DNA from 3 places in the Paraburkholderia sp. GV068 genome. Region 2 is predicted to be linked to each of the others. Evidence: riboswitches for the same ligand, from Rfam matches in the RefSeq annotation. Region 2 holds a riboswitch; each other region holds the start of a gene.
What was found. Region 2 has a riboswitch for cobalamin ahead of cobA (uroporphyrinogen-III C-methyltransferase). Riboswitches for the same ligand answer to the same signal wherever they lie in the genome.
Positions count from the first base shown of each region.

Region 1 (4,930 bases), on a different contig from region 2:
TTCGGCAACACGATTTCGGCGATGTCGCTGACCACGCCCGCGAGCAGCAGACGCGCCGCCGCCAGCGACGTCGCGGTGGCGCAACTGCCGGTCGTGTAGCCACTGCGCAGCGGCGCGGGTTGTTCGGGGGTTTCGTCGCGCATCGCGGTCAGGCGGAGCGTTCGGGCTGTGGGCGGCTTGCAGCGCGCTCGGCGCTTGAAGACTTCACCACATCGAGCAAGGTGATCGGCAACGCCTGCCGCCACGTATCGAATCCGCCGAGCGGTTGCGCATCGGCAAGCGCGATGCGCGTCAGCGTGCCGCCATGCTGTTCGCGCCATGCGGCAAGCGCCGCCTCGCCTTGCAACGTCACCGCGTTGGCGACCAGCCGGCCGCCGTCGCGCAGACTCGCCCAGCACGCGTCGAGTACACCCGGCACCGTCACGCCGCCGCCGATGAACACCGCATCCGGCGTCGGCAGCCCGTTGAGTGCTTCAGGCGCGCGGCCCGCGACGAGTTGCAGCCCCGGCACGCCCAACGCATCGCGATTGTGTTCGATAAAGCGCTGCCGCTCCGCGTGCGCTTCAATGGCAATCGCGCGGCAAGCCGGATGCGCGCGCATCCATTCGATGGCGATCGAGCCGCTGCCCGCGCCCACGTCCCACAGCAATTCGCCGGGCGTCGGCGCGAGGCGCGCGAGCGTGATCGCGCGCACATCGCGTTTGGTCAACTGGCCGTCGTGGCGGAATGCGTCGTCGGGCAAGCCGCAAGTGAGCGGCAGACGCGGCGCGCCATCCGTCGCGCGGCATTCGAGCGCGATCAGGTTCAGCGCGGCAACGTCGCGCGCGGACCACTGATCCGCGCGGCCGTCGATGCGCCGCTCCGCGTCGCCGCCGAGATGTTCGAGCACGGTCATGCGCGTCGCGCCGAAGCCGCGCGCGTTCAGCAGCGCGGCGAGCGCCGCAGGCGTGCCGCCGTCCGCGCTCAGCACGAACACGCGCGCGCCGTCATGCAGATGGGCGTTCAGCATCGGCAGCGGCCGGCCGACCAGCGACACGACGGCCGCATCCTGCAACGGCCAGCCAAGCCGCGCGGCGGCCAGCGACAACGACGAAGGTGCGGGCAGCACGCGCAACTCGTCGGCGGGCAACTGCCTGGCCAGCGTCGCGCCGACGCCGAACAGCATCGGATCGCCGCTCGCCAGCACGCAGACGGAGCGGCCGCGCTCGGCGAGCAACGGCGCGAGATCGAACGGACGCGGCCACGCGGCGCGGCGCGCGGCGAGCCGCGCCGGCAGCATCGACAGATGACGCTCGCCGCCGTAAATCGCCGACGCCTCCAGCAACGCACGCCGCGCGGGCCGTCCCAAACCGGCGAAGCCGTCGTCGCCGATGCCCACTACCGTCAGCCACGCCGGCATGCATCCTTCCTCATGATGTCTCTCAAAACAATGCGCTGCGCCACGCCGGTCAAAGCGTCCAGCCTCGTTGTGCTATCCGAAAAAAGGCATAATACAGCCGCCGGTGCCCTTCGGGGCCTAAGAGGGAACACAGCGGGGAAACCATCGCCGCTGCGGCTGCCCCCGCAACTGTATGCAGCGAGTCCGCCTGCGCTAAGCGCCACTGGTTCGACCGGGAAGGCCGCGGCGGACGACGACCTGCGAGCCAGGAGACCTGCCGGCGAGACTGTTCGTGCCAGCCAACATCGGGCGGGGTGTACCGATGCCGCAGCCAAGCCGCTTTATCGCTTGCTCGGGCCGTCGCGCGACGCTAACCGCGGTGTCCGTCTTGAATCGAGCTTCTCCCTCCGCCACTGTATTGCCTGACGCGGCTTTCGCGCTGCGGCCCTCGGCGTGTCCGGGGCTCGCGCGGATCGTCGCCGCGCGCGACGGCGGCATCTGCCGGATCAAGCTGCCGGGCGGCGAACTGAGCGCGGCTCAGGCGCACGCAATCGCGGATGCGAGCACGCGGCACGCGGCGGGCGTGATCGAGTTGACGAACCGCGCGAATCTGCAACTGCGCGGCGTTCGTGGCGGCGAGGAAGCGGCGTTGATTGCGGCGCTGGTCGATGCGGGGCTTGGGCCTTTGGCGGAGGCTCGTGCTGATGCTCGCGCCGAGGCCGATGCGAACTCTTCCGCCGCCCTCACCGCTTCAGCCGCCGACGACATCCGCAACGTGATGATCAGCCCTGCCGCAGGGCGCGACCCCTCCGCGCTCTTCGACACGAGGCCGCTTTGCGCGACGCTGCTCGCGCTGTTGCAAAGCGACGCGCGTTTCGCGGCGCTGTCGCCGAAATTCGCACTGCTCGTCGACGGCGGCGAGCGTCTTGCGCGGCTCGATCATCCGCATGACGTGTGGCTCGCGGCATCGCAGGGTGGTTCCGGCGAGATCCGCTTCGTGTTCGGCCTCGCCGGTTGTCCACCGGTTGCTGCGACGAATTCGGCGACGATTGATGCAGGCGCACTCGCCGCCGTGCTGCCGTCGCAAGTTCCGGCGCTGGTGCGGGCGCTGCTGCATACGTTTCTCGATCTCGCCGCCGACTCCGACACGACCCGCATGCGTCACCTGCTCGCCGAACATTCCGCCGACGCAATCCTGCGACACGCGCAAACCTACGTCGATTTCCCGTTGACGCGCGACGCAGCGCTCGCCGAGTGGCAACGCAGCACGCCCGCCGATGCCACGCTGCGCGTCGGCGCTCACGCGCAGCGTATCGCGGGAACGTGGTACGTCGGCGGTCAACCGCTGCTCGGCCGCATCGACGCAACCGCGCTGCATGGCCTCGCTTCGCTGGCGCGGCAACACGCGAACGGCACGCTGCGCATCACGCCGTGGCAAAGCGTTCTGCTGCCCGACATCGCCACACATGCCGTGCCCGCCGTGCTTGCCGCGCTAAAAACGCTGGGCTTTGCATGCGATCGCAACGACCCCGCTTCACGCCTCATCGCGTGCGCCGGTTCCACCGGCTGCGCAAAAAGTCTCGCGGATACCAAAGCCGACGCGCTCGCACTCGCCGCGCGCCTGCCCGCCGGCGTCGACGTGCACCTGAGCGGCTGCCCGCGCTCCTGCGCCGCCGCGCATTGTGCGCCGTTCACGCTGCTTGCCGCGGCGCCCGGCCTCTACGATGTTTACCGGCGCGACGCACAGCCGGGTTTCGGCGAATGCGTCGCGCGCCGACTGACGATCGCACAAGCCGCCGACACCCTCGCGCAACTCGCCCAAGCCGAACAGACGCACGCCCAGGACGCACGACCAGAATGCCCGACTCAAATGAGTGATACCGATGCTTGATTACATTCGCGACGGTCAGGAGATCTATCGCCAATCCTTCGCGACGATCCGCGCCGAAGCCGATCTGTCGCGCATCCCCGCCGACCTCGAAAAGCTCGCGGTGCGCGTGATCCACGCGTGCGGGATGGTCGACGTGATCGGCGATCTCGCGTTCTCCCCGAATGCCGGCACGGAGGGGCGTCTCGCGCTCGCGCAAGGCGCGCCGATTCTCTGCGACGCCGGCATGGTCGCGCAAGGCATCACGCGCGCGCGCCTGCCCGCGAACAACGACGTGATCTGCACGCTCACGCACGAAGCGGTGCCGGACCTCGCGCGCGAACTCGGCAACACGCGCTCGGCCGCCGCGCTCGAATTGTGGCGTCCGCGTCTTGCGGGCAGCGTCGTCGTGATCGGCAATGCGCCGACCGCGCTGTTTCATCTGCTCGACATGCTCGATGCCGGCGCGCCGAAACCCGCGCTGATTCTCGGCTTTCCGGTCGGCTTCGTCGGCGCGGCCGAATCGAAAGCCATGCTCGCGGGCGACAGCCGCGGCGTGCCGTATGTCGTCGTGCATGGCCGCCGCGGCGGCAGCGCGATGGCCGCCGCCGCGGTCAACGCGCTGGCGACGGAGGTCGAATGACCGCCGCGCCGCAACGTGCAGGGCGTCTCTTCGGACTCGGCGTGGGTCCGGGCGATCCCGAACTCATCACGCTCAAAGCACTGCGTCTCCTGAAGGCCGCGCCGGTGGTCGCGTACTTCGTCGCGAAGGGCAAGAAGGGCAACGCGTTCAGCATCATCAAGGCGCATTTGCACGACGCGCAGCAGCATCTGCCGCTCGTCTATCCGGTGACAACGGAGGCGCTCGAGCCGCCGCTTTCGTACGAAGCGATCATCGCGGACTTCTACGACACGGCCGCGCAGATCGTCGGCGGACATCTGGACGCGGGGCGCGACGTCGCCGTGATCTGCGAAGGCGATCCGTTCTTCTACGGCTCGTATATGTATCTGCACGACCGGCTCGCCGCGCGCTACGAGAGCGAGGTCGTGCCGGGCGTGTGCTCGATGCTCGGCGGCGCGGCCGTGCTCGGCGCGCCGCTCGTCTATCGCAACCAGAGCCTGTCGGTGCTGTCGGGCGTGCTGCCCGAAGACGAACTGCGCCGCCGTCTCGCCGATGCCGACGCCGCCGTCGTGATGAAACTCGGCCGCAACTTCGACAAGGTGCGGCGCGTGCTCGGCGATCTCGGCCTCGCGCATCGCGCGCTGTACGTCGAGCGCGCGACGATGGGCAATCAGCGCATCGTGCCGCTCGCCGAAGTCGATCCGATGGCGTCGCCGTATTTCTCGCTGCTCGTCGTGCCGGGGGAAAAATGGCAAGGATGATGCCGCCCGCCATCGTGATTCTGGGCGTGGGCGCGTTGGACACGGCGCGGCGCATTCAGGCGCTCACGGCCGGTTCGCAGGTGCATGCGCTGCAAGGACGCGTGCAAGCCGACGTCGCTTATAGCGAACTCGGCGCGCATCTGCGCGAGCTGTACGCGAGCGGCACGCCGATCATCGCGTTGTGCGCGGCCGGCATCGTGATTCGCTGCGTCGCGCCGCTCTTGTCGAACAAGGGCGCGGAGCCGCCGGTGCTGGCCGTCGCCGAAGACGGCAGCGCGGTCGTGCCGCTGCTCGGCGGCCTT
Region 1 covers NZ_QBUB01000011.1:187,850-192,779, forward strand. Annotated here, with positions in the region: gene C8K18_RS22315 (cobalt-precorrin-5B (C(1))-methyltransferase) at 1-143, opposite strand, end outside; gene cbiE (precorrin-6y C5,15-methyltransferase (decarboxylating) subunit CbiE) at 149-1,399, opposite strand; cobalamin riboswitch at 1,484-1,675, shown strand; gene cobG (precorrin-3B synthase) at 1,758-3,269, shown strand; gene C8K18_RS22330 (precorrin-8X methylmutase) at 3,262-3,888, shown strand; gene C8K18_RS22335 (precorrin-2 C(20)-methyltransferase) at 3,885-4,628, shown strand; gene cobJ (precorrin-3B C(17)-methyltransferase) at 4,625-4,930, shown strand, end outside.
Region 1: linked by a shared signal. The riboswitch ahead of cobG (precorrin-3B synthase) and the one ahead of cobA (uroporphyrinogen-III C-methyltransferase) in region 2 are both predicted to bind cobalamin.

Region 2 (4,930 bases):
GTAAAAGTCCACGGAGGCAGGCTGCCGCAGATACGTGACATTCGCGAGGCGCACGCTCGGGAAGCCGTCGCCGAGACGCGGAAACACGCTCGCGAGCAACGACAGCGTCGTATCCGCGGAACTCAGAATGACGATGTCCGCGGGCCGCTGATCAATGCGGATCACGCCTTGCGTATCGTCGACGAAACCGCCCGGCGTGGTGCGCAGCAGATGCATGTGTCTATACCTGCTTACGTCTGTTGCGCGGCGACAGCGGCTGCGACGCCGAGCGCCGCGTCGAACGCGCGTTGTAGCGCAGCCTGGTCGAGGTCTTCACCGATCAGCACGAAGCGGCTTTCGGCGCCTTCGCCTAGTTCTTCCAGTTCACCTTGCTGCCAGCGTCGATCGAAATAACTATCGAAGCGCCGGCCCACGCCTTGAACGACGAGCCGCATCGGCGCGCCCGGCAACGCCGCGAAACCCTTCACGCGATAAATCGTGTTGTTTTCCACGAGTCCTTGCAGCGCGGCGATCACCGCTTCACGCGACTGTGCCTTTGCATTCACGACCACCGAATCGAACTCATCGTGATGATGATTGGCGTCGTCGGCCGAACCGTGGTGATCGTGGCGCAAGTGAATGGTTTCCTCCGACGCCGCTTCAAGTCCGAACAACGCGTGCAGATCGAGTTCGCCTTTATGCGCGCGCACGATCTTCACCTGCGGCGGAATTTCGGCGCGAATCACGGCTTCGACCGCGTTCTGGCCTGCTTCGTCGAGCAGATCGGTCTTGTTCAGAATCACCAGATCCGCAGCCGACAACTGATCCTCGAACAATTCGTGCAGCGGCGACTCGTGGTCGAGATTCGGATCGGCCTTGCGTTGCGCGTCGACAGCAAGCGGGTTTTCGGCGAACTGACCGCTTGCCGCAGCGGGTCCATCGACCACCGTAATCACCGCATCCACAGTGAAACTGTTCTTGATCTGCGGCCAGTTGAACGCCTGCACAAGCGGCTTCGGCAACGCGAGCCCCGAGGTTTCGATCAGCACATGGTCGATCTGCTCGCGGCGCTCGACGAGCTTTTCCATCACTGGAAAGAACTCTTCCTGGACCGTGCAGCACAGGCAACCGTTCGCCAGTTCATACAATTGGCCTTCGGTCTCGACGCCGTTTTCATCGCAACCAATGCCGCAACCTTTGAGGATTTCGCCGTCTATGCCGAGCTCGCCGAACTCGTTGACGATCACCGCAATGCGCTTGCCGCCCGCATTCCGAAGAATGTGCCGCAGCAACGTCGTCTTGCCGCTGCCGAGAAAGCCCGTGACGATGGTGACGGGAATCTTGCGCATCTGAACTTGCATGGTGAGTCCATCCGTGAGAGTTGCATCTGCTGGCCGGCCGAATCACGCGCTTTGCGCATGACGTCGCATCGCAAAACGCGGGAACGCACGACGGCCTTGCCGCTACACCAGGGAAACGCAGAATACGGGTATGAGGTCATGAGCGCAGCGCCGCTTCCCCGCGGCGTTCGCCCTTCGTGTTCCGGCCGGTATCCGGGCTGGCGAAAGCGCCGCTTCCCCTTCCCGGACGAGTGATTTCTCGCCCAGTGGTGATATGCCGACGCGGCCTTGCGCGTGGACATCGAAGCCGGCTCCGCGGCGCCATGCAAACCGCCATGACGTCGCTTTTCGCTTACCGTTGCGGGGGCAGCACAGGTTGACCCGATCCATGCGAGGCGGGCGCCCTGTTTCCCGTTTAACTGCATGCGCACGAGCGCGCACACGAGCACCAGAAGTGCGTGCGAGTGTAGGCCGCGCGCCTTGCGCCGTCAAGAAAACGCAAGCCCGGCGCGCTTATCGGACGGGCTTGCCGTGTGCTATCGTATGCGCGCGTCTGGTGCCCGCACATGCGCTCGCGTGTGCAGTTAAACGGGAAACAGGCAGCGCGCTTGCGCTCAACCTGTGCTGTCCCCGCAACGGTAAGCGACCGGCGGCGCGATTATTTTTTGCGCCGCACATGCGTTTTCAGTGCCACTGTCCAGCACATTCGAACGAATGTGGGCGGGAAGGCAAAGCGCGTGAGGCCGCCAGCCCGGATACCGGCCAGACGCGGAGGCGGCCGTGCGTTCTCAACGTCACGCCGCCGGCCGCCGGAATCCGCGAGGGACGGATGTGAAGGCGCTCAAGCACGACTTAGGGAAGCGGTCTGCAATCCGCGTTTGCTGTCGTGCGCGAATGCACAGTTTCGAATGACTTCAATTTCCATCACATTGCGTGTATGTCGACGCTGCATGATTGCATGTGCGCCGACGCGGCGCATGCCGCGATGAAACGCGCATGGCTGATCGGCGCAGGCCCCGGCGACGTCGAACTGATGACGCTCAAGGCAACCCGCGCGCTCGCGCAAGCCGACGTGATACTCGTCGACGATCTGGTGAACCCCGACGTGCTGCAATTTGCGCGCGCCGATGCGTGCATCGTGTATGTCGGCAAGCGCGGCGGTCATCCGTCGACGCCGCAACACGGCATCGCCGAACAAATGCTCGCGCATCTGAACGAAGGGCGCAGCGTCGCGCGTTTGAAGGGCGGCGATCCCTTCGTGTTCGGCAGAGGCGGCGAAGAGCAACAGGCGCTGCATGCGGCGGGCGTCGACGTCGAAATCGTCAGCGGCATCACGGCCGGCATTGCGGCGCCGGCGGCCATCGGCATTCCGGTCACGCACCGCGATCATGCGCAAGGCGTCGTGTTCGTGACCGGCCACGGCGCAGGCACGAGCGAGCCGGATTGGGCCGCGCTCGCCGCCACGCGCATGACGCTCGTCATCTATATGGGCATGCGGCGGCTAAACGACATCGTCGGCGCGTTGCTGGCAGCGGGCATGTCGGCAGAGACGCCGTGTGCCGCGATCGAATCCGCAACGCGCCCCGAGCAGCGGCATGCGCTCGCGACACTCGGTGATTTCGCCGATGCCGTCGCGCGCGCGGGACTCGGCTCGCCCGCGATCGTGGTGATCGGCGGCGTGGCGTCGCTGGCGAAGGATGTCCGATGAAAACGCTTAGCGTGGGCATCGGTTGCCGCTTGCAGACGTCGGCGGAAGAAATCGAAAACGCTGTGCGCGCAGCGCTCGGCTCGCATTCATTCGAAGACATCGCGGCCGTCGCCTCGATCGAAACCAAAGCGCAAGAACCCGGCTTGCTCGCGTTCTGCTCGCGCCACGGGTTACCGCTGAAGCTGTTCACTCGCGAGCAGATTGCCGCGCTGCATGTCGCCGAGCCGTCGGCGGCGGCGCGCGAGCATCTCGGCGTCGACGGCGTCTGCGAACCGTGTGCGTTGCTCGGCGCGTCGATCCACGCTGCCACTCACACGCAGTATCTCGTCGCTCGCAAAACCGTTCACGCGGGCGTCACCGTGGCGATTGCATCGACCGAACACGCGCTGCCGCGCAGCGCCACCTTCACTGACCAGGACCTTCCATGAAGACCGATCCCGAATCGCATCAACGCATGACCGAACGCCGGCGCGAAGGCCACGAAAAGAAACAGGCCAACGCGACCGTCGAAAAGGGTCTGCTGATCGTCAACACCGGCACCGGCAAAGGCAAGACGACCGCTGCGTTCGGCATGGCCGTGCGCGTGCTCGGCCACGGCATGCGTCTTGGCGTCGTGCAGTTCATCAAGGGCGCGCTGCATACGTCGGAGCGCGACTTTCTCGGCGCCATCGCCAACTGCGATTTCGTCACGATGGGCGACGGCTACACCTGGAACACGCAGAACCGCGACGCCGACATCGCGACCGCGCGCAAGGGCTGGGACGAAGCGCGCCGGATGATCGAAAGCGGCGACTATCAGATGGTGATCCTCGACGAGCTGAACACCGTGCTCAAGTACGAGTACCTGCCGCTCGACGAAGTGCTGTCCGTGATCGCCGCGCGTCCAGAGATGCTGCATGTGGTCGTGACAGGCCGTCATGCGCCCGACGCGCTGATCGAAGCCGCCGACCTCGTCACCGAAATGCGCATCGTCAAGCATCCGTATCGCGAGCAAGGCGTGAAAGCGCAGCGCGGCGTGGAGTTCTGAACGTGTCCGCCTGCCCCGCGCTCTTCATCAGCGCGCCCGCGTCGGGCCAGGGCAAGACCACGATCACCGCGGGTCTTGCGCGCTACCATCGGCGGCTCGGGCGGCACGTGCGTGTCTTCAAGACCGGGCCCGACTTTCTCGATCCCATGATTCTCGCGCACTCGAGCGGCGCGCCGGTGTTGTCGCTCGATCTGTGGATGGTCGGTCAGGACGCGTGCCGCAGTCTGCTTGCCGAGGCGGCGGCCGAAGCCGATCTGATCCTGATCGAAGGCGTGATGGGTCTCTTCGACGGCACACCGAGCAGCGCCGATCTCGCGAGCGCTTTCGGCGTGCCCGTGCTCGCTGTCATTTCCGCGAAGGCGATGGCGCAGACCTTCGGCGCGGTCGCGTTCGGGCTTGCGAATTTCAGGCCGCACGTGCCGTTTCATGGCGTGCTCGCTAACCGCGTCGGCTCCGCGCGTCACGCGCAGATGCTGCAAGAAGCGTTGCCGTCGACGCTGCGCTGGTGCGGCCACCTCGCAGCAAGCGATGAAATCGAATTACCCGACCGTCACCTCGGCTTGCATCAAGCGGCCGAAATCGACGACCTCGACGCGCGCCTCGAACGCGCCGCCGATGCGCTCGCCGATACCGCGTTAGCCGATCTGCCGCCCGCCGTCGAATTCGGCGCGCCCACGCCGCCGGCGCTGCCGCCGCTTCTGCAAGGCAAGCAGATCGCCATTGCGCGCGACGCAGCGTTCTCGTTCATCTATCCGGCCAACGTCACGCTGCTGGAAGCACTCGGCGCGCGCGTGCAATACTTCTCGCCGCTCGCCGACGAGCCGTTGCCCGCGGGCACGGACGCTGTGTATCTGCCCGGCGGCTACCCCGAACTGC
Region 2 covers NZ_QBUB01000006.1:5,880-10,809, forward strand. Annotated here, with positions in the region: gene cobN (cobaltochelatase subunit CobN) at 1-216, opposite strand, end outside; gene cobW (cobalamin biosynthesis protein CobW) at 231-1,340, opposite strand; cobalamin riboswitch at 1,506-1,787, opposite strand; cobalamin riboswitch at 1,857-2,101, shown strand; gene cobA (uroporphyrinogen-III C-methyltransferase) at 2,305-3,027, shown strand; gene C8K18_RS14120 (cobalamin biosynthesis protein) at 3,024-3,455, shown strand; gene cobO (cob(I)yrinic acid a,c-diamide adenosyltransferase) at 3,452-4,054, shown strand; gene C8K18_RS14130 (cobyrinate a,c-diamide synthase) at 4,057-4,930, shown strand, end outside.

Region 3 (4,930 bases), on a different contig from region 2:
GCCAGATCGCGGCGGCGCGCTTCGCGGTCATCGCGTGCAATGCGGCGGGCAGGGAACCTGGATGACGGCTCATCGGCGCGCTCTCAACATGGCGCGCGCATCACTGCTGCTGCCAGCCGAGCGTGACATACGCACCGCGCCCCGGCGAGTTATACGAGTAGGCCGTTTCATAGTCCTTGTTCAACAGATTCTGGATTTGCGCGGCCACGTACCAGGCTTTCGTGATGTTGTAGCGCGCGGACAGATTCACGATGCCGTAGCCGCCGAGCTTGCCGCTGCTGTCCTCGCGCGGGCCGCTCACGATCCACTCGCCGCCCACGCGCCACCCCGCGATGCTGCGGTTCACCGTCAAGGACGCGAAGCGCCGCGCGCGCCGCACGAGGTCCACGTCGTTGTCGAGATCGACGGGATTTTGCAGCGTGACCGATGCGCGCACATCGGTCTTGCCCACATGTCCGCTCCACGATCCCTCGAGCCCCTGCACTTTTGCATGCCCCACGTTCTCCGCCAGATAGATGCCCGGCGTGACCTGCTGATAGTCGATCAGATTCGAATAACGCGTCTGGAAAGCACTCAAACGCATCACGCCCAACGCATTCGACGCGTACTGCAGCGCCGCTTCGAGCGAATGGCTGCGCTCGGGCTGAATCGACGGATTGCCGCTTAGCGGATAGTACAGATCGTCGAAGCTCGGCGCGCGAAACGAATCCGAATAGCTTGCGCTCAGCTTCCAATGCGGCGTGATGTCGAACCCATAGCCGAGATAGTAACTGTTCGCTCCGCCGAAATCGGAGTACTGGTCGCGCCGCACGTTGGCCTGGATTTGGTTGCGTCCGAAGCGCGCCGTGTAGCCCGCGAAGACGGAATCGACATGCCGCGTGGGCGCGGCGAACGTATCGGAGTCGAGGCTCTGATCGAGATGCTCGTAGCCCACGCGCAGTTTTTGCTGCGCGGCCAGCGCGAAATCGTTCTGCCACGTGTATTGCCGGTTGTCGGTATCGAAGCGTCCGTTGTAGAGGCCGTTGGTCTTCGATACGCTGCGGTCGTCGCCTTCGGACACGATGAAGTGCGTGGTCCACCAGTCGGTCAGCTTGCCGTTGGCGAACGCGGACACCTGCCGCACTTTCGTGTAGAGGTTGTTCAGATCGGTCGGCGCGCCGTACGCGTTGTCGTAGCTGTTGTTGCCGTTCGACTGCAGATAGCGGACGCCCGCGTCCCATTGGTCGTTGAACTTGTGGCGCAGCGACGCCGAAATGCTCTCGTTCAGATAGCCGTTCGCGTTCGGATTCGCGTTGGGCGCCTCGCTTGGATTCAGCGCTGAAAAGCCGTCGTCTTTCGAGCGCGCGAGCGAAATGCTGAAGGTCGTGCGGCCGTCTTTATCCAATGCGCCGTTCGCGCCCACCTGCTGCGTCTGCGTGTGATAGCTGCCGTAGCCCACAGAGAAATTGAAACGCGGCGGATGCGCGCCGCCGTCTTTCGTGAACACCTGTACCACGCCGCCGATCGCGCCCGAGCCGTATAACGCGGACACGTTGCCGTTCACGACCTCGACGTGATCGATCTGATCGAGCGGAATCTGCGCGATTTGCGCGGTGCCGAGACTCACGGAATCGACGCGCACGCCGTCGATGAGAATCAGCGATTGCGTCGACGACGCGCCGCGCAAATAAAGGCTCGCCGTCGAACCGGGCCCGCCTGTACGCGAGATTTGCGCGCCGGGCGCGAGTTGCAGCAGGCCGGGCAGATCCGTTGCGGTGGTGTCGGCCAGGTCCTGCTGATCGAATAGCGACGTCTGCGGGATCGTATCGGCAAGCGCTTGCGGTCCGCGCTCGGCGGTCACCACGACGGGCGATAAAACAGTGGACGATGCAGTGGACGAAGCGGTGGACGAAGCGTCGGCGTTTGCAGGCGCGGCGGCCTGCGCATGCGCGAGATGGGGCAGCCCGGCAAAAGCGAGCAGCACCGCGCGGGCGATGGGGGACAGCATGAAGTGAGATTTCCCGTGGATGGCGTGCGCGGCCCGCTTCCCCGCAGGCCGTCGCGTAACGAGGCGCGTGCGCTTTTGACAATTCGCGCCGCGCGCCCCTCCCTCTGGCCGGTATCCGGGCTAACGACTTTCGATCCCGCCTTCCCACGCGTGACGCGCAGTGGCACACTCGCGAGTTGAACCGGAACACGCGATGGGGATCGAACTGCAAAAGCGCGAACTGCTGTTCGAAATACGATTCGTACCGCAGCACTGAACTGCGATGAGCAGCGATGAACTGCAGCGAATGCGACGAACTGCAATGCACGCGAAATGCGGTCGCTTACCGTTGCGGGGGCAGCGCAGGTTGGCGCGTTCGGGTAGAACGGCGCGGCCTGCTTCCCGTTTAACTGCGCGCACAATGAAATGCGCGCGGGCACCAGAGTGCGGCCAGTGTATGAGCGCCCTCTGAGTCAGTCAAGAACGCGGGCCGCGAGAGCGATTCATTCGGACAGGGTCGAGCTATTGTCCGACGCGATCTCCGGCACGCGCGTAGTTTCTCTTCTTCAGTCGAAAAAAGGCTGCAAAAAGCGGGGTTGTTACGTCTCGAAACGAGACAAATGTCGGAACGTGCGACATTCCGCGCTAAAATGCGATGTCTTTAGAGGACGCAGCACATGCTCACCGAACTCGAAACACTTTCACAGAATATCGGCAAGCTGATCGCGATCAGCCAGCGCCACAATGAAGCGCGCCTCGCGCTCGAAGAGCAACTCGCGCAGTCGCGCGCCGAAGCCGAAGCTACGCGCACGGAACTTGCGCTGCTGCGCGAGGAACGCGACGCACTGCAAGCGGAGCGCGACGCGCTGTCGGCCAAGATCGACGACGCGCAGGTGCGTCTGAACGCGATCCTCGAAAAATTGCCGCGTGCGCGTGCGCACAACGAGCCGGACAACCAGCTCGATCTGCTCGAGCCCGCTCCGCACGAGGTCGAAACAGAGAGCGACGCCACTCGCCACGGAGAAAATGCATGACGACCAAGCAGATCGAAGTATCGATTCTCGGCGTGCCCTATCGCCTCGCCTGCTCGCCGGAAACGGAAGGCGCGCTGCTTGAAGCAGTCGCGCGAGTCGACGCCGAAATGTCGAAGATCCGCAATAACAGCAACGTGCGCGGCACGGATCGCATTGCAGTCATGGCTGCGCTGTCGCTGGCATCCGAACTGCTTAAGCTGCAAACAAGCGTGCGTCACGGAGAAGCATTTCCCGCTGAAGAAATCCGGCGTACAATGCATCAAATGAACGAGCAACTGGGTACTGTCATCGAGCAGTACAGCGTGCAGTAAGTTGCAAGTAGCATGTTGAGAGCAGTGCGGCCGGTGCTGATACCGGCTGCGGATTCAAACGGAAAGTAAGCAGGCAAGGTTCGTGAAGCATGCACGAACTGCGCGAGGCGAACAGGTCCCCAACGTTTGAGTCAATCGTTTCAGTGTCATCGGTTTTGCTTCATCGGTTTAGCTTCCCTGCCTGGTTCGCCAAGGTCATATATTCCTTGAACCAATGCCATGTGCACGGTTGCGGAAATTTGTAGCACGGGCGTGCGCGTCACTCTGTCTGATGTACCCGAAGTGCTGCTAACTGCGACCAATTCTGAACCCCCGGTTCAGGATGCCGGCCTAGCGGCTAAGGCGGGGACCTTATTTGGAACGGCATCGGACTTGCGTCCGGTGCCGTTTTTGTTTGGGCGCCGTGCTTCTTCAAACCCCTAACGTTCAATTCGATTCATGCGCTACTGGCTAATGAAGTCCGAACCGGACGAAGCAAGCATCGACCATCTCGCCAACGCCGCGCACCGCACGCTGCCGTGGACGGGCGTGCGCAACTATCAGGCTCGCAACTTCATGCGCGATGGCATGCAGATCGGCGACGGCGTGCTGTTCTATCACTCGAGCTGCCCCGAGCCGGGCATCGCGGGGCTTGCTGAAGTTGCGTCCACGGCCTATCCGGACCCCACGCAGTTCGATAGCAAGAGCCCGTATTACGACCCGAAGTCGTCGCAGGAAACGCCGCGCTGGCTGCTCGTCGACGTCGTGTTCAAGAAGAAGATTCCGTTGATTCCGCTCGCGGCCTTGCGCGAGCATGAAGAACTGAAGGACATGCGCGTGCTCGCGAGAGGCAACCGTCTGTCGATCACGCCAGTGACCGAAGCGGAGTGGCGCTTCATCACGACGCGGCTCGTTTGACGTCGCGCGGCCCACGTTGCCGCAACGCTGCAGCAACGTTGAAGCAAAGTTAAATTAGGGAACCAAGCTCAGGTTACGAGCGCCTAACGGACTCGCAAACGGCTTCGGCAAGCGTCGTGCCGTTGCGTCGCGCTCGCCTCGTCGCGCGCAACCCTGTTCAAGCATGGAGTCCAATAATGACGAAACACACCGCACGTGCACTCGCTTTCGCGCTGGTCTGCGCGGCGCCCGCTGCACTCGCGCTCACGCCCGCCGTTGCGCGCGCGCAGAGCGTCGTGCCCTATCAACCGGCCGGCGTGCTGTCGCTGAATGCACAAGCGAGCGCGGACGTACCGCAAGACGTGGTCGACATCACGCTCTTTTACGAGCAGGAAGCGAGCGATCCGTCGGCGCTCACGTCAACGCTGAATCAGCGTGCCGATTCCGCGTTGCAAAAAGCAAAGGGTGTGAGCGGCGTGACCGCGCGCACCGGTTCGTTCTCGATTTATCCGTCGACCGATCGTGACGGGCGCATCTCCGCATGGCGCGGCCGCACGGAGATCGTGCTCGAGTCGCACGACTTCACCGCGGCGTCGAAGCTCGCGGGGCAAATGGCTTCCATCATGCAGGTCGGCAACGTGCAGTTCTCGCTGTCGCCCGCGGCGCAGCGCGTGGCCGAACAGAAGCTCACCGGCGAGGCGATCAAGTCGTTCCGCGAGCAGGCGGCATCGTCCGCGCAGGCG
Region 3 covers NZ_QBUB01000003.1:152,989-157,918, forward strand. Annotated here, with positions in the region: gene C8K18_RS08325 (iron ABC transporter permease) at 1-73, opposite strand, end outside; gene C8K18_RS08330 (TonB-dependent receptor domain-containing protein) at 101-1,987, opposite strand; cobalamin riboswitch at 2,076-2,425, opposite strand; gene C8K18_RS08335 (hypothetical protein) at 2,644-3,000, shown strand; gene C8K18_RS08340 (cell division protein ZapA) at 2,997-3,311, shown strand; RNA gene ssrS (6S RNA) at 3,483-3,664, shown strand; gene C8K18_RS08350 (EVE domain-containing protein) at 3,750-4,208, shown strand; gene C8K18_RS08355 (SIMPL domain-containing protein) at 4,385-4,930, shown strand, end outside.
Region 3: linked by a shared signal. The riboswitch ahead of C8K18_RS08330 (TonB-dependent receptor domain-containing protein) and the one ahead of cobA (uroporphyrinogen-III C-methyltransferase) in region 2 are both predicted to bind cobalamin.